3 regions of the Cellulosimicrobium sp. 22598 genome follow, and region 1 is predicted to be linked to each of the others. Evidence: riboswitches for the same ligand, from Rfam matches in the RefSeq annotation. Region 1 holds a riboswitch; each other region holds the start of a gene.

Region 1 (6,790 bases):
GCGGGCGTGAGCGTGCACGGGGCGGGTGCCGTCGCGCCCGCCCGGACGGCGCTCGTCACCGGCGCGTCGCGTGGCATCGGTCGCGCGATCGCGGTCGGCCTCGCCGCCGCCGGTCTCGACGTCGCGCTCCTCGCGCGCGACGCCGACCGGCTCGCGGGCGTGGCCGACGAGATCGGCGCCCTGACCGTCGGGGGTGCGGGGCGCGCGGTCGTGGTCACGGCGGACGTCACGGACGCCGCGGCGGTCGCGGCGGCCGTGGGCGCGGCACAGGACGCGCTCGGGAGCGTCGACCTCCTCGTCAACAACGCGGGGCGCGTCGACGCCGAGGTGCCGCTCTGGGAGGCGGACCCCGACGAGTGGTGGTCGGTCGTCGAGACCAACGTGCGCGGGCCGTTCCTCCTCGCGCGCGCCGTCGTCCCGGGGATGCTCGCGCGCGGCGGGGGTCGCGTCGTCGACCTGAACAGCGGCGCGGGCTCGCACGACATGGACGGCGCGAGCGCGTACAACGCGAGCAAGACCGCGCTCCTGCGGCTCGGCGCGAACCTGCACCGGTCCGGGTTCGCGCGCGGCCTGCGGACGTTCGAGGTCTCGCCGGGAGTCGTCCAGACCGACATGACGGCGTCGATGGTCATGCACGAGGGCCGCACCGAGTGGACCCCGGTGGAGCGCACGGTCGAGATGGTCGTCGCGATCGCGCGCGGCGAGCTCGACGCGTTCTCGGGGGCGTTCGTGCGCGTGACGCACGACTCCCCGGCGTCGTTGCGGGCCGCGGCCGAGGAGGCCCTGGGCCGCGGGTCCTCCCTGCCCGGCCCCGACGCGCGGCGCCTGCGGGTCACGCGCTGGGGCGCGGACGACCCGATGCCGGGAGAGCTGCCGAGCCGCTGACGTCCCGCGGCGTGGCCGCGACCACCCGGCGCGTCGCGGACCCGCCCGCACCGACCCGCAGCGCCGCCCGACCCCTCCGGTCGGGCGGCGCTCGTGCGTCCGCGGGCGACGCCTGCGCGGGCAGCGCGGGCGGGGGAGATCACCCGGCATCTGGTTGAAACTTCACTCACTCATCGGGGATGCTGTCCTGGACACCTGACCAAGTACCGGGCGGACACCGACGTCGCGGCTCGACGACGCGTGGGAGCGACGGATGACGACGGCACGCCCTGTCCGGCAGTGGAACGGCCTCACCGTTCCCGAGGCCGGCACCTACACCCTCGACGAGGCGCACAAGCGCATCGGGTTCACCGGGATGCACATGATGGTCTCGCCCGTCCGGGGCGAGTTCACCCGGGCGCGCGCCACGATCCTCGTCGGCGAGGACCCGCTCGCCTCGGCGGTGTCCGCGACGATCGAGACGGCGAGCCTCGCGACGCACCACGAGGAGCGCGACGCGCACCTGCGCAGCGCCGACTTCCTCGACGTCGACGCGTACCCGACGATCGAGTTCCGCAGCACCGCGGTCACGTGGCAGGGCGAGCAGCAGGACCAGATCCTCGCGTGGGCGCGACTGCGGAACCGTTCGCCCGAGCGCGCCGAGCTCGCGCCGGAGCGGGTGCAGCCCCGGACGGCGCAGGCCGGGCGGTTCCTCGTCGAGGGACTGCTCACCGTCCGCGGCGTCACGCACCGGACCGTGCTGTCGATGCAGTACGGGGGCGCGCGCCGCGACCCCTACGGCCGCGACATCTTCGGTTTCCACGCCGCGGGCGAGATCGACCGCGAGAGCTTCGGTCTCGTGTGGAACGTGCTGCTCGAGACGGGCGGGTTCCTCGTCGGCAAGAAGATCGGCCTCGAGATCGCGGGGGAGGCCCTGCACCAGGCCTGACGTCCGGTCCGTCAGGGCGCGTCGCACGCGACGGCCCCGCGGGCGACCCAGACGTGCCACACACCGCGCTCCGGGTGGACGTGCTCGAAGGCGACGCGGCCGCCGTCTTCGTGCGTGACGACGCCGGCGAGCACGACGCGGCGCCCCCGGCGGTCGACGGTCGTCCAGCGGGCGGGGACCGGAGGGAGCAGCGGCGTCGCGGGGGAGCGCGGCGCGGGTCGGCGGGCGGGTCGGTCGTGCGGCATGCCCAGGAGGACGCGGTCCGGCACGCGTTCTCGCGCGCGAGACCGGGTGAAACCCTCGGGCGCGCAGGACGTAGCATGACGCGCGACACGGGGTGCCCCGCCGAGGGCTGAGATGAGACCCGTCGAACCTGCTCTGGCTCGTACCAGCGAAGGGATGTCCCGCGATGACGCTCGCCCTGCCCCCGCACGACCCCGCACCCGGGCGCGACCGCGCCCACCGGCCCGCGGCCGACCGCACGCCCGGTGCGGCCGGCGGCCCGGGCGCCCTGCCCGCGCGGCCGCGCGTCCTGTCGATCGCGGGGACCGACCCGACCGGGGGCGCGGGCATCCAGGCGGACCTCAAGTCCTTCGCCGCGCACGGCGCGTACGGCATGGCCGTCACGACGGCGCTCGTCGCGCAGAACACGCACGGCGTGCGGTCCGTGCACGTCCCCGGTCCGACGTTCCTGCGCGAGCAGCTCGATGCCGTGTCCGACGACGTCGAGATCGACGCCGTGAAGATCGGCATGGTGGCCGACGAGGCCAACGCCCGCGAGATCGGGGCGTGGCTCGACGCGCTCGCGGCCGCGCGGACCGACGCCGGGCTCCCGCGGCCCTGGGTCGTCCTCGACCCCGTCATGGTCGCCACGTCGGGGCACCGGCTGCTCGACGCGGGGGCGGAGCAGGCCGTGCGCGACCTCGCGGCACGGGCCGACGTCGTCACCCCCAACCTCCCCGAGCTGGCCGTCCTCGCGGGCCGCGACGTCGCGACGACGTGGGACGACGCGCTGACCCAGGCCGCGTCGTACGCGGAGACGAGCGGTGCCGTCGTGCTGCTCAAGGGCGGCCACCTCACCGGTGCGACGTCGCCGGACGCCCTCGTCGTGCCCGCCGGCCCGTCGTCGGACGCGGCACCGACCGTCACGACGTTCGACGGCGAGCGCGTGGACACGCCCCATACGCACGGCACCGGGTGCTCGCTCTCCGCGGCGCTCGCTGCCCTGCGCCCGCAGCGTGCGGGCTGGGATGAGGCAGCGCGCGACGCCAAGGACTGGCTCACCGGCGCGCTGCGCGGCGGGGCGGAGCTGCGCGTCGGGACCGGCCGGGGCCCGGTCGACCACCTGCACGCCTCGTCGCCCGTCGTGCCGCGCTGACGGACCGCGCGCGAGCAGCGGTCACGTCGGTCAGGCGCGGGCCACGTCCTCCTCGGCCGTCGCGTAGACGCACTCGTAGCCCGGCGGGACCCAGCGCCACCGCGCGTCGACGTCCTGGATCGCGACGCCGTCCGGGCGGTCGGCGACGCACGCGTCCGCCTGCTGGCGCAGACCGACCGTCACCCAGTACACGGCGAGCGCCGCGGCGAGCAGGACGGAGAGGATGGTCACGGCGCGGCGGAGGGCGGGGGTGGGGCCGCCGTCGGACCCGTCCTCCTCGCCCGGCCGCGCGGGCACCCAGTCCCAGCTCACGCGTCGCCCGTCTCCGCGGCCGGGTCAGGCGCCGCGGCTGCGTCAGGGACGAGCAGCACCTTGCCCGTGGTCGCGCGGCCCTCCAGGGCGCGGTGCGCGTCGGCGGCGTCGGCGAGCGCGAACGTGGCGCCGACGCGCACGTGCAGCGTGCCGCCCGCGACGGCGCCGAGCACCTCGGTCGCCCGCTCGACGAGCTCGGCGCGCGTCGCCGTGTGGTCGGCGAGCTTGGGGCGCGTGAGGAAGAGCGACCCGCCCGCGTTGAGCCGCTGCGGGTCGAACGGCGGGACCTGCCCGGACGAGCCGCCGTAGAGCACGAGCGTGCCCCGGCGGTGCAGCGACGCGAGCGACGCGTCGAACGTGTCCTTGCCCACCGAGTCGTACACCGCCGCGACGCCCTCGCCGCCCGTGAGCCCGCGCACGACCTCCGGCAGCTCGGTGGTGAGGTCCGCGAACGCCGTGTACTGGATCGCGTGCTCGGCGCCCGCGCCGCGCGACAGCTCCGCCTTCTCGGGCGTCGAGACCGTCGAGATCACGTGCGCGCCCCGTGCCACGAGCATCTGGGTCAGGAGCAGTCCGACGCCGCCCGCGCCCGCGTGCACGAGCACCCGGTCGCCCGGGCGGACCTGGTAGGACGACGTGCACAGGTAGTGCGCGGTGAGGCCCTGGAGCGCGACGGCGGTCGCGTCCTCGAGCGACACGGCGTCGGGGACGTGCAACGCCTGGGCGGCGTCCACGACGACGAGGTCCGCGTACGACCCGGGCGCCTCGGTCCACACGACGCGGTCGCCGACGGCGAAGCCCTCGACGCCGTCGCCCACCTCGGCGACCACGCCCGCGCCCTCGCTGCCGACCACGTGGGGGTATTCCATCGCGTACACGCCGGAGCGCTTGTACGTGTCGATGAAGTTCACCCCGGCCACGGCCGACCGGACGAGGAGCCGACCCGGCCCGGGCGAGGGGTCGGGCAGCTCGGTGTACTCCAGGACGTCGGGGCCGCCCGCCGCGCGGGCCACGATCGCGTGCATGGCCCCAGCCTAGGGTCGTGCGGCGAGCCCGGCCGCCCTCCCGGTCGTGGTCGCGTCCGTCCCGGCGCCGCCCGCGACCCCTGCGCCGACCGCGTCGTCCTCGACCAGGCGGGGCGGACGCGCGTGGCCCGCCGACGCGTGCCACCGGCCGAACCGGCGCTCGACGTGCACCGGGTGGTCGAAGCAGCGCGTGACGTGCTCCGTGACGAGCACGTCCGCGGCGGCGCCCGCGGCGACGACGCGGCCGTGCGCGAGCAGGAGCGCGTGGCTCGTCGTGGTCGGCAGCTCCTCGAGGTGGTGCGTCACCAGCACCGAGGCGACGTGCGGGCGGGTCGCGCGCACGGCGTCGAGCGTCTCGAGGAGCTGCTCGCGCGCGGCGACGTCGAGCCCGGTGGACGGCTCGTCCAGCAGGAGGAGCGCGGGGCCGGGCAGGAGGGCGCGCGCCACGAGCGCCCGTCCCCGCTCGCCCTGGGAGAGCGTCGGCCAGGGGTCGTGCGCGCGGTGCGCGAGGCCGAGGTCGGCGACCAGCCCGCGGGCGACGGCGACCTCGACCGGGGTCGGCTGCCAGCGCGGGCGCCAGTCGACGGTCCCCGTGAGGCCGGTCAGGGTCACCTCGAGCACGGTCAGCGGCGAGCGCAGGTCGTGGCGCGGGTCGACGTGGCCGATGCGGCGGTGCAGGGTTTGGATGTCCACGCGACCCAGGCGCTCGCCGAGCACATGCACCGTGCCGCGGGTCGGGTGCCGGCGCGCCCCGCAGAGCCCGAGGATCGTGCTCTTGCCCGCCCCGTTCGGCCCGAGCAGCGCCCAGTGCTCACCCGCCCGGACGGTGAGGTCGACGCCGTCGAGGATCGCCCGTCCCTCCCGCACCAGGTCGACGCCGCGCAGGGACAGGACCTCGGCGCTCACCGCTCGCCGCCCGTCGCGCCGGGGTCGCGCCCGGCGACCTTCGCGTGGACGGCTGCGAGGTGCTCGCGCGCCGCCGCGGACGCGCGGACGGCGTCGCGCTCGCGCACGGCCTCGAGTATCGCCTCGTGCGCGTCCTGGTCGTGCCGGTGCGCCTCGCCCGCGCGGTCGAGGTCGACCATCGCGACCATCGCGCGCCGCAGGCGCGGGACGAAGGTCGCGAACAGCTCGCCCAGCACGGCGTTGTGCGCGGCGTCGACGACCGCCCGGTGGAAGACCAGGTCCGCGTCCACGTACTCGGCGGCCGACGACGTCGCCGGGACCTTCCCGCGGCGGGAGAGCGCCGTCGTCATCGCACGGAGGTCCGCGGGGGTGCGGCGCGCGGCGGCGAGGCCGGCAGCCTCGGTCTCGAGGGCGGCGCGGACCTCCAGCACGTCGACGATCTCCCCGCGGCGCAGCACCTCGTCCCAGTCGTCCGCGGTGTCGGTCGACACGACGTACACGCCCGACCCCTGCCGACTGTCGAGCACGCCGCGCCCCGCGAGCTGGCGGATCGCCTCGCGGACGGTGGAGCGTCCGACGCCGAGCTCGGTCGCGAGCGCCTGCTCGCCGGGCAGCCGGTGGTCGAGGGGCCAGACGCCGGAGCGCACGCGGTCGAGCAGGAGCTCGGCCGCCTGGTCCGCGAGGGGGCGCCGGTGCAGCGCGGTCATGGGTTACCTCTCAGGTTGTCTGAGGACTTGTTCGGCGCTAGCGTACCTGGCATGTCCTGGACGGCGCTCCTCCTTCTGCGCCACGGCGGGGTCTGACCGGACCGGCCCCCCCGCCGTGGGGGTCCGTCGCGCGCCGGTCGCCCACCGCCCCGTTTCCGCGGGGCGCGAGCCGAAGGACAGCCAGACCATGACCGCTCCCACCCTCCCTGCGCGGACCCCCGGCGCCTCGACCGATCGCTCGACCGGGCCCGCTCCCTCCTGGTACCGCCAGCGCCCCTCGCGCATGCCCTCGTTCCGGTATGCCGACGTCCACGCGCGAGTCGACGTGCCGGAGCTGCCCGACCGTCGGTGGCCCTCGCGCCGCCTCACGCAGGCGCCGCTGTGGGTCCCCGTCGACCTGCGCGACGGCAACCAGGCGCTCGCGGAACCGATGGACCCGGCGCGCAAGCGCCGCTTCTTCGAGCTGCTCGTCGCGATGGGGTACACCGAGATCGAGGTGGGCTACCCGTCGGCGTCGCAGACCGACTTCGACTTCGTGCGCCTGCTCGCCGAGACCGATCTCGCGCCCGAGCACGTCACGGTCGTCGTGTTCACCGCCGCGCGCGCGGACCTCATCGCGCGCACGGTCGAGGCCGTGCGAGGCCTGCGC
Region 2 (6,790 bases), on a different contig from region 1:
CTGACGACAGACCTCCCTGCCTCCGTGTCCGACCACGTCCTGGCCCGCCGTCGAGCACGACATGGAGGTCGTTCTGGCTCCGATAACGACCCTCATGTCGTGTTCGGCCAGAAGGGTGAGGTCAGTCGCCGGGCCACTCCCCCGTCCAGCGCTCGAACGCACGCGCGCCGCCGCGGTCGATGAGTGCCTTGACCGCCGCGAAGATGGCGCCCTGGATCAGCGCCGCGACGAGGATCTCGCGCAGCCGGTACTCGGACTCGAGCGGCTTGGGCGCGTCCGTCCGGTGGCCCGGGGTCACGCGCTTGTAGACCTGCTTGAACACCTGCCCCGCGACGAGCCCGCCCACGATCGAGCTGGCGAGCCCCACGGGGCGGTAGAGGATCTTCGCGGCCTTGCCGCCGGTCTTCTCCGGGGGATGCGTCCCCGCCGTCACGTCGTCGCTCATCCCTCGACGCTAGGTCGGCTGCGGCTCTCTCGCCCGTCGCACGACCGCGAGCGCCGTCCGCGTGGGGGTCAGCCCGGGACGACGGCGCAGCCCGCCGGGTCGGGCGCGACGCGCACGCGGGCACCGGGTTCGTGCCCTGCGTCGGCACCGCCACCCGCGAGCGCCACGAGGCGGGCCGGTGCGCCGTGGTCGGCGCCGGGGAGGACGACGTCGACCGTGACCTCGACCGCTCCTCGCCGGAACACGCTGCCGACGACCGTCGCGGCCCACGTGTCGTCGGACGGCGCCGGGACCTCCGCGGGCACGAGCCGCAGCCCGCGCGGCCCGATCGCGAGCACGCTCCCGTCGCCGCGGGGGACGAACGCCTGGTAGCCGAGGAACTCCGCGACGCGGCGCGAGGCGGGGGCTCGCCACAGGTCCTCGGGCGGCGCGACCTGGAGGAGCCGGCCCGCGTCCATGACGGCGACGCGGTCGGCGACGGTGAACGCCTCGTCGTGGTCGTGGGTGACGAAGACGGCGGTCGTGCCGGTCGCCCGCAGCGCCTCGCGCAGGTCGAGCGCGAGGCGCTCGCGCAGCCCCCGGTCGAGCGCGGAGAGCGGCTCGTCGAGCAGGAGCAGGCGGGGGCGCGGCGCGAGCGACCGCGCGAGCGCGACCCGCTGGCGCTCGCCCCCGCTGAGGGTCGCGACGGCGCGCCGCTCGTACCCGGCCAGCCCGACGACGTCGAGCAGCTCGGTCACGCGCGCGTCGCGCTCGGCGCGCGGCAGCCCCGCGATCCCGTAGGCGACGTTGCCCGCGACGTCGCGGTGCGGGAAGAGCTGGCCCTCCTGGAACATGAGCCCGAACCCGCGCCGGTGCACGGGGACGCCCGTGAGGTCGCGGCCGGCCCACGCCACGGAGCCCGCGGCGACCGGCTCGAGCCCCGCGACGGCGCGCAGCAGGCTCGACTTGCCGCACCCGCTCGGCCCGAGCAGGGCGAGCACCTCGCCGGGCGCGACGTCGAGCGTGACGCCCGCGACCGCCGTCGTGCCGGGGTCCGTGCCCGCTCCCCCGGCGCCGCGCCCGCCGTACCGCACGACGACGTCGCGCACCGCGAGCCCGGCGGCCTCCCCGGTGCCGGGGCCCGGGCGCGGCGGCTCCGGCGTGCCCGCGCGCGCGGGGGCGGGGTCGGTCTGCACCATCAGAACTCTCCTCCGGGTCGGTCGCCGCGCAACCGCTCGGCGAGCAGCATGACGGTCGCGGTGAGCAGCGCGAGCACGACGCTCGCCGCGAGCGCCATGCCGTAGTTCTCGGCCCCCGGGCGCCCGATGAGCCGGAAGATGACGACCGGCAGGGTCGCGCTGTCCGGGCGGGCGAGGAACGACGTCGCGCCGAACTCTCCGAGCGAGACGGCGAACGCGAACCCGACGGCGAGGCCGAGGGAGCGGGCGGCGATCGGGCCGTCGACCGTGCGGAACACGCGGCCGGGCGCGGCGCCGAGGGTCGCGGCGGCCTCGCGCAGGCGCGGGTCGATGGCGCGCAGCGTCGGCAGGACCGTGCGCACGACGAGCGGGGTCGCGACGACCGCCTGCGCGATCGGCACGAGGAGCCCCGACGTGCGCAGGTCGACGTCGAGGCCGAGCGGCCGGTCGAGCGTGACGAGGAACCCGAAGCCGACCGTCACGGCGGAGACCCCGAGCGGGAGCATGAACACCGAGTCGAGCACCGAGATCGCGCGCCGCCCGCCGCGCGAGCGCGGGCGCCGGGACACGACGAGCGCCACGAGACCCCCGATCACGACGGCGAGCACGGTCGCGAGCGCGGCGGTGCGCAGCGAGTTGCCCGCCGCCTCCCACACGGTGACGGACAGCGCGTTGCGCCCGCCCGTCGTGCCGAGGTTCGCGTAGTTGTCGAGGCCCCAGCCGCCGCCCGGGACGCGGAACGAGCGCACGACGAGCGTGCCGAGCGGCAGCCCGACGAGCACGACGACCACGGCCGCGGTGAGCGCCGCGGGCGCGAGGTCGCCCGTCGGGCGGCCGTCGCGCCACAGCCGCAGCGGGTGCGCGGACGACGCCGAGGACGACAGGTTGAGGGCGCGCTCGCGCCGGGCCCGCGTGCGGTTCGCCACCGTGAGCGCCGCCGCGACGACCACGAGCTGCACGACCGACAGCACCGCCGCGGTGCGCAGGTCGAGGAACTGCGTGGTCTGGATCCAGATCTCCGTCTCGATCGTCCCGTAGCGGATGCCGCCGAGCACGAGCACGACGCCGAACGCCGTCGCGCAGAAGAGGAAGACGATCGACGCGGCGCTCGCGATCGCGGGCGTCAGCGCCGGGAGCGTCACGGTGCGGAACGCGCGCCACGGCGTCGCGCCGAGGGCGCGCGCCGCCTGCTCGGCGCGCGGGTCGAGGTGCTCCCAGAGCCCGCCGACCGTGCGCACCACCACGGAGTAGTTGAAGAACACGAGCGCGACGACGATCGCCGCGAACGTCTCGTCGAGCCGCAGGAACCCGAGCGGGCCGCCCTGCACGAGCAGCGACCGGAACGCGACGCCGACGACGACGGTCGGCAGCACGAACGGCACCGTGACGAGCGCGCGCACGACCCGCCGCCCGGGGAACCGGCACCGGTACAGCACGTACGCGCCGGGCACGCCGAGCAGCACCGAGAACGTCGTGCCGAGCACCGCCTGCCAGAGCGTGAGCCCGAGGATCCGCCACGTCCGTGGCTGCGAGAACACCTCCGCGAACCCGGACAGGTCGAGGCCGCCGTCGTCCCCGACGAACCCGCGCGCCACGAGCGTGACGACCGGCCACGCGAAGAACACCCCGAGGAACGCGAGCGGCACCGCCGTCGCCAGACCCCACAGCACCGCGCGTCCGACGCCGCCCCGCCAGACCGCCCGACCCCTCACCACGGCTCTACCTCGCGCGACCACGGCTCTACCTCGGCAGACCGGGGCTCTACCTCGCGAGGTAGAGGCGTGGTCGCGCAGCGCGCACCGGGCGTCAGTCGACGACCGTGGCCGTCCATGCCTTGATCCACTCGTCGCGGTGCGCCGAGACGTCGGCGGGTGCGACCTCGAAGGGCTCGTCGGCGAGCGGGGCGAACTCGGCCCAGCCGTCGGGGAGCGCGACGGAGTCGTCGGCGGGGTACATGTACATCTGCTCCGGGACGTCGGCCTGGAACGCCTCGCTCACGAGGAAGTCGACGAGCTGCTGCGCGCCCTCGGGGTTCTTCGCGTTCGCGAGCACGCCCGCGTACTCGACCTGGCGGAAGCACGTGTCGAGCAGCGCGCCGGTCGTGGACGCGGAGCCGTCCTCGGTGAGCGTGAACGCGGGCGACGTCGAGTACGACAGCACGAGCGGGCGCGGCCCGGCGCCCTCGGAGCCGGAGAAGTCGACGTAGTACGCGTCGGACCACCCGTCGACGACCTTGACGCCGTTGTCCCGGAGGTCCGCCCAGTAGTCCTCGTAGCCGTCCTCACCGAACGCGCCGATCGTCGCGAGGAGGAACGCGAGACCGGGCGACGACGTCGCCGGGTTGGTCACGACGAGGAGGTCCTCGTACTCCGGCTTCGCGAGGTCCTCGAGCGAGACGGGCTCCGGGATCCCGGCGTCGGCGAACCACGCGTGGTCGACGTTGACGCACACGTCGCCGAGGTCGACCGCCGTGAGCTCGTCGCCGTCGCCGACGGCGTACGAGGCCGCCGAGTCGGACAGGCCCTCCGGCGTGTAGGGCGCGAGGACGCCCTCGTCGATCGCCCGCGACGCGAACGTGTTGTCGATCCCGAACACGACGTCGCCCAGCGGCGAGTCCTTGGTGAGGATCAGCTGGTTGACGAGCGCGCCGCCGTCGCCGGGGGCGACCTGCTCGACGGTGAGCCCGCTCTCCTCCTCGAACGCGGCGAGCACCTCGTCGCTCACGGCGAAGGAGTCGTGGGTGACCAGGGTGACCGTGCCCCCGGTGCCCGACGACGCGTCGTCACCTCCGGAGCCTGAGGTCGCGTCCTCGCCGCCACTGCACGCGGCGAGGGCGAGGAGGGCGAGGGTCGTGCCCGCGCCCGTGACGAGGGCGCTCCGGCGGGTACGGGCGGTCGTGCGCTGCATGTGTCCTCCCAGGACGTTCAGGAGGGGTTCACCGGCCCGCGCGACCGTGCCCCGCGAGCGCGGGCGACCGCACGAGCAGGTGATCGAGATTCCCGACTTCCTCCACCGGTGCTAACCGGATCAGGTTCGAGGGTCTGCGGTGGTCCGCACTCTCAGCTCCTCCAGGAGCTCCCCTGTCGTTCCCGTCGAGCCTACACCGGGCCGCGCCTGGGGAATCCCCCTGAGAGAACCCTGAGCGCGGCCCCGCGGCGACCAGGGAGGGGTTCCGGGCCGGTCCCCGATGCCCCGGGGCGCACCGCCGCGGGAGGGTCGAGACGACCGGACCGGGACACCCGGCCGACGACGCAGGAGGGGAAGGACCGATGAGCAGCAGACCTGGGACGACGGGCGTGAGGACGACCGTCGCCGCGCCCGCCGAGCACGCCGCGGGTGCCGCCGGGACCACGCCGGAGCGGCCCGTGATCGCCACCGCGCGGGGGATCGTGAAGACCTACGGGCGCGGCGAGGCCGCGGTCCGCGCCCTGGACGGCGTCGACGTCGACCTCGAACGGGGGCGCCTGACCGCGATCATGGGCCCGTCGGGGTCGGGCAAGTCGACCCTCATGCACTGCCTCGCCGGGCTGGACTCCCCCACGGCGGGGACCGTCGTCGTGGACGGCGAGACCGTCTCGGCGATGAGCGAGCGACGGCTGACGCGGCTGCGACGCACGCGCATCGGGTTCGTCTTCCAGTCGTTCAACCTCGTGCCGACGCTCACGGCGGAGGAGAACATCGTGCTCCCGCTCGCCGTCGCGCGCCGGCCCGTGGACCGGGAGTGGTTCGACCGCGTCGTCGACGCCGTCGGCCTGCGCCCGCGGCTCGGGCACCGGCCGGCGGAGCTCTCGGGCGGGCAGCAGCAGCGGGTCGCGTGCGCGCGGGCGCTCGTGTCCCGGCCGGCGGTCGTGTTCGCGGACGAGCCGACCGGCAACCTCGACTCGCGCGCCGCCGCGGAGGTGCTCGGCTTCCTGCGCGCCTCGGTGGACGACCTCGGCCAGTCCGTCGCGATGGTCACGCACGACCCGACGGCGGCGTCGTACGCGCACCGCGTGCTGTTCCTCGCGGACGGGCGCCTCGTGACCGAGCTGCGCGACCCGACGCCGCAGGCCGTCCTCGACACGCTCGGGGCCCTCACGCCCGCGGCGTCCGCGGGCGCGCACGCCGCCGGCCCGGCGCACGAACCGGCGACCGTCCGATGATGGGCCGGATCGCGCTGCGCGGCGTGCGCGCGCACGGCGCACAGCTCGTGCTGTCCGTGCTCGCGGTGACGATCGGCGTCGCGTTCGTCACCGGCACGTTCGCGCTCCGCGCGATGCTCGCCTCGACGTTCGACGGCATCGTCGCGTCGTCGATCCAGGCCGACGCGTACGTGCGCGGCGCGGCCAGCGCCGGGTCCGCGCTCGAGTCGTCGTCCGCGCAGCTCGGCGGCGCACGGAGCCTCGTCCCGGCGGACCTGGCCGGCACGCTCGACGCGCGGGACGACGTCGACCTCGCGCTCGCGGAGGTGAGCGGCCCCGCCGTCCTGGTGGGCGCCGACGGCACCGCGGTGCTGAGCACCCAGGCGCCGAGCATGGCGGTCGGGTACGACCCGCGCGACCCCGGGCCGCGCGTGGTCGACGGCCGGGCGCCGGAGAACGGCGGCGAGGTCGCGCTCGAGTCCGCGACGCTCGAGGCGTCCGGGCTCGCCGTGGGCGACACGACCGACGTCGTGCTCGGGGACGCGGTGCGCCCGGTGCGCGTCGTCGGCGAGCTCTCCCTGTCCGCGCCCATGGCGGGCGCGACGATCGTCCTGCTCGACGCGGCGACCGCGGCCGCGACGTACGCGCCGGACGGCATGGTGCCGTCGATCGCCCTGCACGCCTCCGACGGCGTCTCGCCCGAGGCGCTGCGCGACGCCGTCGCGACGTCGCTGCCCGACGGCGCCGAGGCCGTGACGGGCGCGGAGCTGCGCGCCGAGACGAGCAGCGCCGTCGCCGACCAGCTCGGCTTCGTCTCGACGTTCCTGCTCGTGTTCGCCGGGCTCGCGCTGTTCGTCGGCACGTTCATCATCACCAACACGTTCGCGATGCACGTGCGCCGCCGCACGCGCGAGCTCGCGCTCCTGCGCGCCGTCGGGGTGTCGCCCGGGCAGGTGTTCGCCTCGGTGCTGGGGCAGGCCGCGGTCGTCGGGGTCGTCGGCGCGGTGCTGGGCGTCGCGGCCGGGTTCGGGCTCGCCGAGCTCGCG
Region 3 (6,790 bases), on a different contig from region 1:
TCGAAGTCGATCGTGACGGACGCCCCGCCGCCGCCACCGACGATCTGGGTCACGCGTGGCCCGCAGAAGAACACCGGCAGCTTCGGCGACTGCAACAGCTACATGTGCACGCAGTTCCGGGTCAACGCCAACGCGACGTTCCCCAGCGGGGACTACACCATGGAGTGCTTCGTCGACGGCCGGAGCGTCTCGGGCAACGCGTACACCCGGCGTCTCAACGCCGGCAGCTACGTAGACCTGCCGTGCATCCTCGGCAACCCCTACGGCACCCAGCGCGAGGGGACGGTGTGGGTGAGCATCTCGCCGGCTCCTTCCGGGATCGTGGTCGAGCACCGCTCCTGGCCGATCCTCTGACCGCACGAGAGCGGCGGTGATCTGCCGTCGGCGAATGTGCCGACGGCAGATCACCCGCCCGTCCGTGCCCTCCCCGGGTCACGGTGGTCCCATGACCACGCACACGTCACGCACACCGCACGCGGAGGCCGCCGCCCCGGCGTCGTCGTCGTTCGACGACCAGCTCACGACGCGCCTGCTGCACCAGCGCATCGTCGTCCTCGGCTCGGCCGTGGACGACGCCGTCGCGAACCGTCTGTGCGCGCAGCTCCTCCTGCTCTCGGCGGAGGACCCGCGCGCGGACGTCGCGCTGTACATCAACTCGCCCGGCGGCTCGGTGAGCGCCGGGCTGGCGATCTACGACACGATGCGGCTCATCCCCAACGACGTCTCGACCGTCGCGATGGGCTTCGCCGCGAGCATGGGGCAGTTCCTGCTGTGCGCGGGGACGCCGGGCAAGCGGTTCGCGCTGCCGCACGCGCGCATCATGATGCACCAGCCGTCGGCGGGCATCGGCGGCACCGCCGTCGACATCGCGATCCAGGCCGAGAACCTCGTGTACACCAAGGGGCTCATGCACCGGCTGACCGCGGAGAGCACCGGCCAGAGCGTCGAGACCATCGCGGACGACTCCGACCGCGACCGCTGGTTCACGGCGCAGCAGGCGCTCGACTACGGCATGGTCGACCGGATCGTCGAGTCCGTCGACGACGTCCGTCCCGCCCGCGCGGCCCGGAAGGTGGGACTGTGATGGCGAGCTACACGATCCCGACCGTCGTCGAGAAGACCCCGCTCGGGGAGCGCGCGTTCGACGTCTTCTCCCGCCTCCTGTCGGAGCGCATCGTGTTCCTCGGCACGGAGATCGACGACGGCGTCGCGAACGTCGTCATGGCGCAGCTCCTGCACCTGGAGTCGGACGCCCCGGACCAGGAGATCGGCCTGTACATCAACTCCCCCGGCGGCTCCGCGACCGCGCTCATGGCGATCTACGACACGATGCAGTTCGTCCGCTGCGACGTGTCGACCATCTGCATGGGCCAGGCGGCCTCGGCCGCGGCCGTGCTGCTGGCGGCGGGGACGCCGGGCAAGCGGTTCGTGCTCGAGCACTCGCGCGTGCTGCTGCACCAGCCCTCGGGCGGCGGCGAGGGCACCATCTCCGACCTGTCGATCCAGGCCGAGGAGATCCTGCGGATCCGGTCCGAGACGGAGGAGGTCCTGTCGCGTCACACGGGGCAGACCGTCGAGCGCCTGCGCGCGGACACCGACCGTGACCTCGTGCTCACGGCGCGCCAGGCCGTCGAGTACGGCGTCGCGGACGCCGTCGTCACCTCGCGGAAGCTCGCCGCGGCCGCCTGAACCCGGGTCGAGCGCTGCGTCCGTGGTCGACGGATGCGTCCCGGGACGGATCTCTCGGCCGCAGACGCAGCACTCGCGGTGCGCCCGCCGCACGGGGCCTACCCGCGTCGCCGGAACCAGGAGCGTCGACGCGGCTCCTGCGCGGGCTCGGCCGCCGGGCCCGGTTCCTCCGTCGACGCGGGCTCTCCGGGTTCCGGCACCTCGGCAGCGTCCGGGTCGGGGACGTCGGCGGTGTCCGCGTCGGGCAGGTCGGCGGTGTCCGCGTCGGGCACGTCCGCGGAGTCCACGTCAGGGTCGACGGCGGTGTCCGCGTCGGGCGCGTGGGCGTCCGGACCCGCTGCTCCCGGCTCAGGGTCGTGCGCCGGCGCGGACACCGCGCGCCCCGTCGCCGCGATGCCGGCGATGCGGCCGCGCTCGTCGAACCGGACGGTCACGCTCCCGTCGGGCAGGGCGAGCTCGACCGCGCCGTCGCCCTGCGCCGTCCGGAGCCCGCGAGCGACGGCGTAGGACGCGACGGCGCGCCGGTGGTCGACGACCGTCACGGACAGCAGGCCTTCGCTCAGCACCCGCACGACGCGCGGCACGCTCGGCGCGGGCAGCGCGAGATCGTCGGCGTCGAGGAGGAACCAGGCGCGCGTCCCGCCGCCGACGGGTGCGCTGTAGTGGGTCCAGGTCCCGGTGACGGCCTTGGCCGCGAGCGCGAGGCGGTACGGGAGGTCGTCGGTGAGCGGCAGCTCCGCCTCGGTCGCCTCGCGCAGGCCGGTCTCGCGGGTCTTCTCGGCGGCGCGCAGCACGTCGTCGGGGAAGTCGTTGACGTTGTTCCACGCCCACATCCAGGTCCCGGGGCCGGGCGCGGCCGTGCCGAGGAACTGGAGCCGGCAGGTCGTCGTCCCGCCGTCCGGTGCGGTGAAGGTGAACGTCCCCGTGGCCATCTCGGCGCCCCACGCGTCGTCGCCGTGGCGGTCGACGAGGTGGAGCTGGTGCTCGTGCGAGAGGAACGCGGCGTCGTCGACGAGCTCCTGGAGGGCCGGGGCGGTCTGCTCTGCCGTGCCGTGCGCGGTCTGCGGCTCCGTCATCCCTCGACGGTAGCGGCGCCCGCCGCGCCGCGCCGGGGCGCGACACGCGGTGCCGACCAGGAGCCGGCCAGGTGCGGGCCCTGTGCCGGCCGCGCGTCAGCCGGTGCGGCCGGCCCCGCGGGAGTCAGGCCGCGAGGAGCAGCACGTCGGCGGCGCGCACGGTCGCCCGCGCCGCGAGCGTCGTGCGCGCGACCGGGAGGTCGCGCACGGGTTCGCCGGCGGGTGCGGGGTCCCGCGGCGCGGAGAGCGCACCGCGCTCCCGGACGGAGGAGAGCACGCGCACGGGGGCGACCGGGCGCAGCTCCTCCCCCGTCCGGGCCACGAGGTCCACGAGGCGTAGGCCGAGGGCGCCGCAGACGGCGGCCAGGACCTCGGACGACGCCTCCTTGCGGCCGCGTTCCACCTCGGACAGGTAGGCGGTCGAGACCCGTGCGGCAGCCGCGACGTCGACGAGCGTCCGACCCTGCGCGAGCCGGGCCCGTCGGAGGATGCCGCCGATGACGTGGCGCAGGAGCGGCTCCGGCCGACCACCCTCCCGGGGCCGGGGGCTCGCCGGCACTCCGCTCGGCACTCCGCTCGGCCCTGCGTTCGGCACCGCGCTCGTCGCGTCCATGCGGTCACGCTACCCGCGCCCCGCCCGGGTGCCGAGGCACCCGGGCGAGGATCTGCTCCTGGCGTAAGGCCCGACGTCGGGCGCTCACCGGTCCGGGAGGGACGTCACCACCGCTCGAGCGACCACGCCATCTGCCAGAACCGGATCTCGTGGCGGCAGCTCAGCTCGAACGCGCGCTCCATGCGGGCGCGCTGTGCCTCGCCCGCGTCGGCGGCGAGCGCGTCGAGCCGCTCGCGCAGGTCGGCCAGGACCCCCTCGGTGCGCTCGGCGGCGTAGAACTCCCACCAGCCCGCGAGCGGGTGGTCGTCCCCGATCGCGCCGAGCGTCGTCTCGCGCTCGGCGAGCCAGAACCTGCGCGCCGACCAGATGTAGGTCCATGGGCACGGCAGGAGGGCGGCGAGCAGCACGCCGAGCGAGTCGCGGCCCGCGGCGAGCATGTGGTCGACGTACGCCTGCGCGCTCGGGGCGAGGCGGTTCGTCTGCGCGTCCTCGTAGGCCACGCCGAGGAAGTCGCACATCGCGTGGTGGGCGTGCGACTCGTCGTCGAGCAGGAACCCGGCCTTCTCGTGGAAGTACGCGGCCCACTCGCGGTCCGGCGCGAGCGCCATGCCGAGCCCGTAGCAGCGCAGGTACGCCGTGAGGTACTGGTGGTCCTGGCCGACGTAGTGCCGCACCGCGTCCGGCTCGACCGACCCGTCGCGCAGCCCGGCGAGGAACTGGTGGTCGTAGAACTCGTCGAAGAGGTGCGCGTACCGGCGCGCGAGGTCGACCGTGAAGCCGGTCTCCCCCGGCCGGACGAGCGCGGTCGGGTCGTCCGCGAGGACAGGGTTCAGGGTGATGGCAGCAGGCGTCGTCATGCCCACGTTCCTCCGCTCGTGCTAGCGAGATCAGGTTCGACGGGTCCGGGCGGCCGTACCGCTCGTCTCAGTCCCTCGGCCCGGTCACCCGGGCGGGACGCCCCGCGTGGTTCGCGGCGACCCTAGCAAGGAAGCGCCCCGCGTGTCGGGATCGTCCGGCGGCGTGGTGGAATATAGTTGTAGCGACAACAGTTGGAGCAGACATGACCACGAGCACCCCGGGCGCGCCGACCGACCGCCTCCTGTCCCCGTCCACGAGCATGGACGCCGTCACGCTGCGCGTCGGCGACCTCGAGCAGATGACGTCCTACTACACGGGCGCGTTCGCGCTGGCCCCGCTCGAGGAGCGCTCGCGCGGCACCGAGGTGCACCGCGTCCTCGGCCGCGGCACGACGCCCATGCTGCGCCTCGTGCACACACCCGGCCTGCCCGCCGTCGACCGGCGTCAGGCCGGCCTGTTCCACACCGCGTTCCTGTTCGACGACGCCGCGAGCCTCGCCGCGACCGTCTACCGGGCCGCGCAGGACCGTCGGGGGGCGTTCGTCGGGTCGAGCGACCACCTCGTCAGCGAGGCGTTCTACTTCACCGACCCCGAGGGGAACGGGGTCGAGCTGTACACCGACCGCCCCCGCGAGACGTGGGTCCGCGAGCGCGGCCAGATCGTCATGGCGACCGAGTACCTGGACCCGAACGCGTACCTGCGCACGCACCTCGACCAGGAGACGTTCGACGCCGGGCCCGCGCTCGCCGGGCGGGTGGGGCACGTCCATCTCCAGGTCGGCGACATCGCGACCGCGCGCGACTTCTACGTCGACGCCGTCGGGTTCGAGGCCACGGTCACCGAGTACAGCGGCGCCCTGTTCGCCTCCGCCGGCGGGTACCACCACCACGTCGCGATGAACGTCTGGAACAGCGCCGGCGCCGGCCCGCGCGCCGCGAGCCTCGGGCTCGGCGACGTCGCGGTCACCGTCCCCGGTCGCGACGACCTCGACGCGCTCGTCGCCCGCCTGCGGGCCCGCGGCCTGCAGCACGCCGACGACGGCCGCTCCGTCGTCGTGCACGATCCGTGGGGCACGCGGGTCACGCTGGCCGTGCCCGGCACGACGACCGACGAGCTCCTGGCGCGATGAGCGCGCCCGCCGCGCTCGTCGCCGTCCGCTCCGACCCGGGCCTGGGAGGACAGCCCGCCGCGGGGCCCGTCGTCGTGCTGCTGCACGGGTACGGCTCGCACGAGCACGACCTCGCGGGCCTCGGCCCGCACCTGGGCGCGCCGTGGGTCTCGCTGCGCGCCCCGCTCCCTCTCCCCCACGGCGGCTTCGCGTGGTTCCCGATCGTCACGCCGGGCGACCCCGACCCGGAGCCCGTGGCGCGCGCGACCGAGGCCGTCTGGGCGTGGGTCGACGCCGAGCTCGGCCCTGACCGGCCGGTCGTCCCCGTCGGGTTCTCCCAGGGCGGGCTCATGGCGACCCAGCTCCTGCGCACGCGCCCCGAGCGCGTGGCGGCGACCGTCGTCCTCGGCGGGTTCGTCCAGGCCGCGGAGCAGCCCGCGGACGCCGCGCTCGCCGCGTCCCGGCCGCCCGCGTTCTGGGGCCGCGGGGCCGAGGACCGCGTCATCGCGCCGCACGCGGTCGAGCGGACGGCCGCGTGGCTGCCGGGCCGCTCGACGCTCGTCGAGCGCGTCTACCCCGGCCTCGCCCACGGCATCGACGCGCGCGAGCTCGCCGACGTCCGCGCGTTCCTCGACGACGCCCTGGGGCGGACCGCCGCCTGACCGCAGGCGCGGGCGGCCGACCCCGACGGCGGGGGCCCGGCTCGGGGCGCGCACCCGGCGCCGGGCGCGCACGATGGGAGCACCCAGCCGTGCGCACCGAGGAGCCAGGCCGATGTTCCGCAGCCTCTTCCCGATCCTCTCCGTGGCCGACGTGGAGCGGTCGCTCGTCTTCTACCGCGACCTGCTGCGCGGGACCGTCGAGTACGCGTTCCCCGACGAGGGCCCGCCCGTGTACGTGAGCGTGCACGTCGGCGGCTCACCGCTCGGGATCGGGCTCGACGACGGCATGATGCCCGCCGGCGTCGCGCGCACCGCGCTGTGGGTGTACGTCGACGACTGCGACCGGGCCGTCGAGCACCTCGCCGCGGCCGGAGTGCCGGTGCTCCAGCCGCCCACGGACCAGCCGTGGGGCGAGCGCGTCGCGCGCGTGCAGGACCCGGACGGCACCGTCGTGATCCTCGGCCAGGAGGCCGCGCCGCCGCCCGAGCCCGAGGGCCCGACAGGGCTCTCGTGACGTCGGTGCCCCCACCGGGACTCGAACCCGGAACACGCCGGGTTTAAGCCGGCCGCCTCTGCCAGTTGGGCCATGGGGGCGCGGCCCGAATCTACCGCGACCGCGGACCGAGCCGGGACGGTCGACGCCTGCCGAGGACGCGCCGGACACGTCGGGACGCGACGAGGGGCGAGCCGCACCGGCGGCTCGCCCCTCGTCGTCGGGCACGGCTCCGGGGTCGCCCCCGGACGGCGGTCAGGACGCCTTGGCCGGGACCTTCTCGTCCGCGTC

What was found. A riboswitch is a leader RNA that binds a small molecule or an ion and turns the genes downstream of it on or off. The one in region 1 is predicted to bind thiamine pyrophosphate.
Region 2: linked by a shared signal. The riboswitch ahead of ACTJIY_RS18995 (thiamine ABC transporter substrate-binding protein) and the one ahead of thiD (bifunctional hydroxymethylpyrimidine kinase/phosphomethylpyrimidine kinase) in region 1 are both predicted to bind thiamine pyrophosphate.
Region 3: linked by a shared signal. The riboswitch ahead of ACTJIY_RS05560 (TenA family protein) and the one ahead of thiD (bifunctional hydroxymethylpyrimidine kinase/phosphomethylpyrimidine kinase) in region 1 are both predicted to bind thiamine pyrophosphate.

Annotation. Positions count from the first base shown of each region.
Region 1 is NZ_JBQEMZ010000006.1:14,801-21,590, reverse strand. It holds gene pheT (phenylalanine--tRNA ligase subunit beta) at 1-10, shown strand, start outside; gene ACTJIY_RS07975 (SDR family oxidoreductase) at 7-885, shown strand; gene ACTJIY_RS07970 (YceI family protein) at 1,139-1,813, shown strand; gene ACTJIY_RS07965 (hypothetical protein) at 1,825-2,082, opposite strand; TPP riboswitch at 2,137-2,230, shown strand; gene thiD (bifunctional hydroxymethylpyrimidine kinase/phosphomethylpyrimidine kinase) at 2,223-3,191, shown strand; gene ACTJIY_RS07955 (hypothetical protein) at 3,222-3,503, opposite strand; gene ACTJIY_RS07950 (quinone oxidoreductase family protein) at 3,500-4,528, opposite strand; gene ACTJIY_RS07945 (ABC transporter ATP-binding protein) at 4,538-5,434, opposite strand; gene ACTJIY_RS07940 (FadR/GntR family transcriptional regulator) at 5,431-6,141, opposite strand; gene ACTJIY_RS07935 (2-isopropylmalate synthase) at 6,329-6,790, shown strand, end outside.
Region 2 is NZ_JBQEMZ010000024.1:24,079-30,868, reverse strand. It holds gene ACTJIY_RS19015 (response regulator) at 1-4, shown strand, start outside; gene ACTJIY_RS19010 (DUF4235 domain-containing protein) at 122-445, opposite strand; gene ACTJIY_RS19005 (ABC transporter ATP-binding protein) at 514-1,623, opposite strand; gene ACTJIY_RS19000 (ABC transporter permease) at 1,623-3,338, opposite strand; gene ACTJIY_RS18995 (thiamine ABC transporter substrate-binding protein) at 3,430-4,530, opposite strand; TPP riboswitch at 4,611-4,715, opposite strand; gene ACTJIY_RS18990 (ABC transporter ATP-binding protein) at 4,893-5,765, shown strand; gene ACTJIY_RS18985 (ABC transporter permease) at 5,765-6,790, shown strand, end outside.
Region 3 is NZ_JBQEMZ010000003.1:297,559-304,348, reverse strand. It holds partial or broken gene ACTJIY_RS05585 (fibronectin type III domain-containing protein) at 1-354, shown strand, start outside; gene ACTJIY_RS05580 (ClpP family protease) at 446-1,084, shown strand; gene ACTJIY_RS05575 (ClpP family protease) at 1,084-1,689, shown strand; gene ACTJIY_RS05570 (DUF6882 domain-containing protein) at 1,788-2,765, opposite strand; gene ACTJIY_RS05565 (helix-turn-helix domain-containing protein) at 2,890-3,378, opposite strand; gene ACTJIY_RS05560 (TenA family protein) at 3,483-4,235, opposite strand; TPP riboswitch at 4,226-4,350, opposite strand; gene ACTJIY_RS05555 (VOC family protein) at 4,439-5,365, shown strand; gene ACTJIY_RS05550 (alpha/beta hydrolase) at 5,362-6,006, shown strand; gene ACTJIY_RS05545 (VOC family protein) at 6,119-6,520, shown strand; tRNA gene ACTJIY_RS05540 (tRNA-Leu) at 6,527-6,600, opposite strand; gene ACTJIY_RS05535 (NAD(P)/FAD-dependent oxidoreductase) at 6,755-6,790, opposite strand, start outside.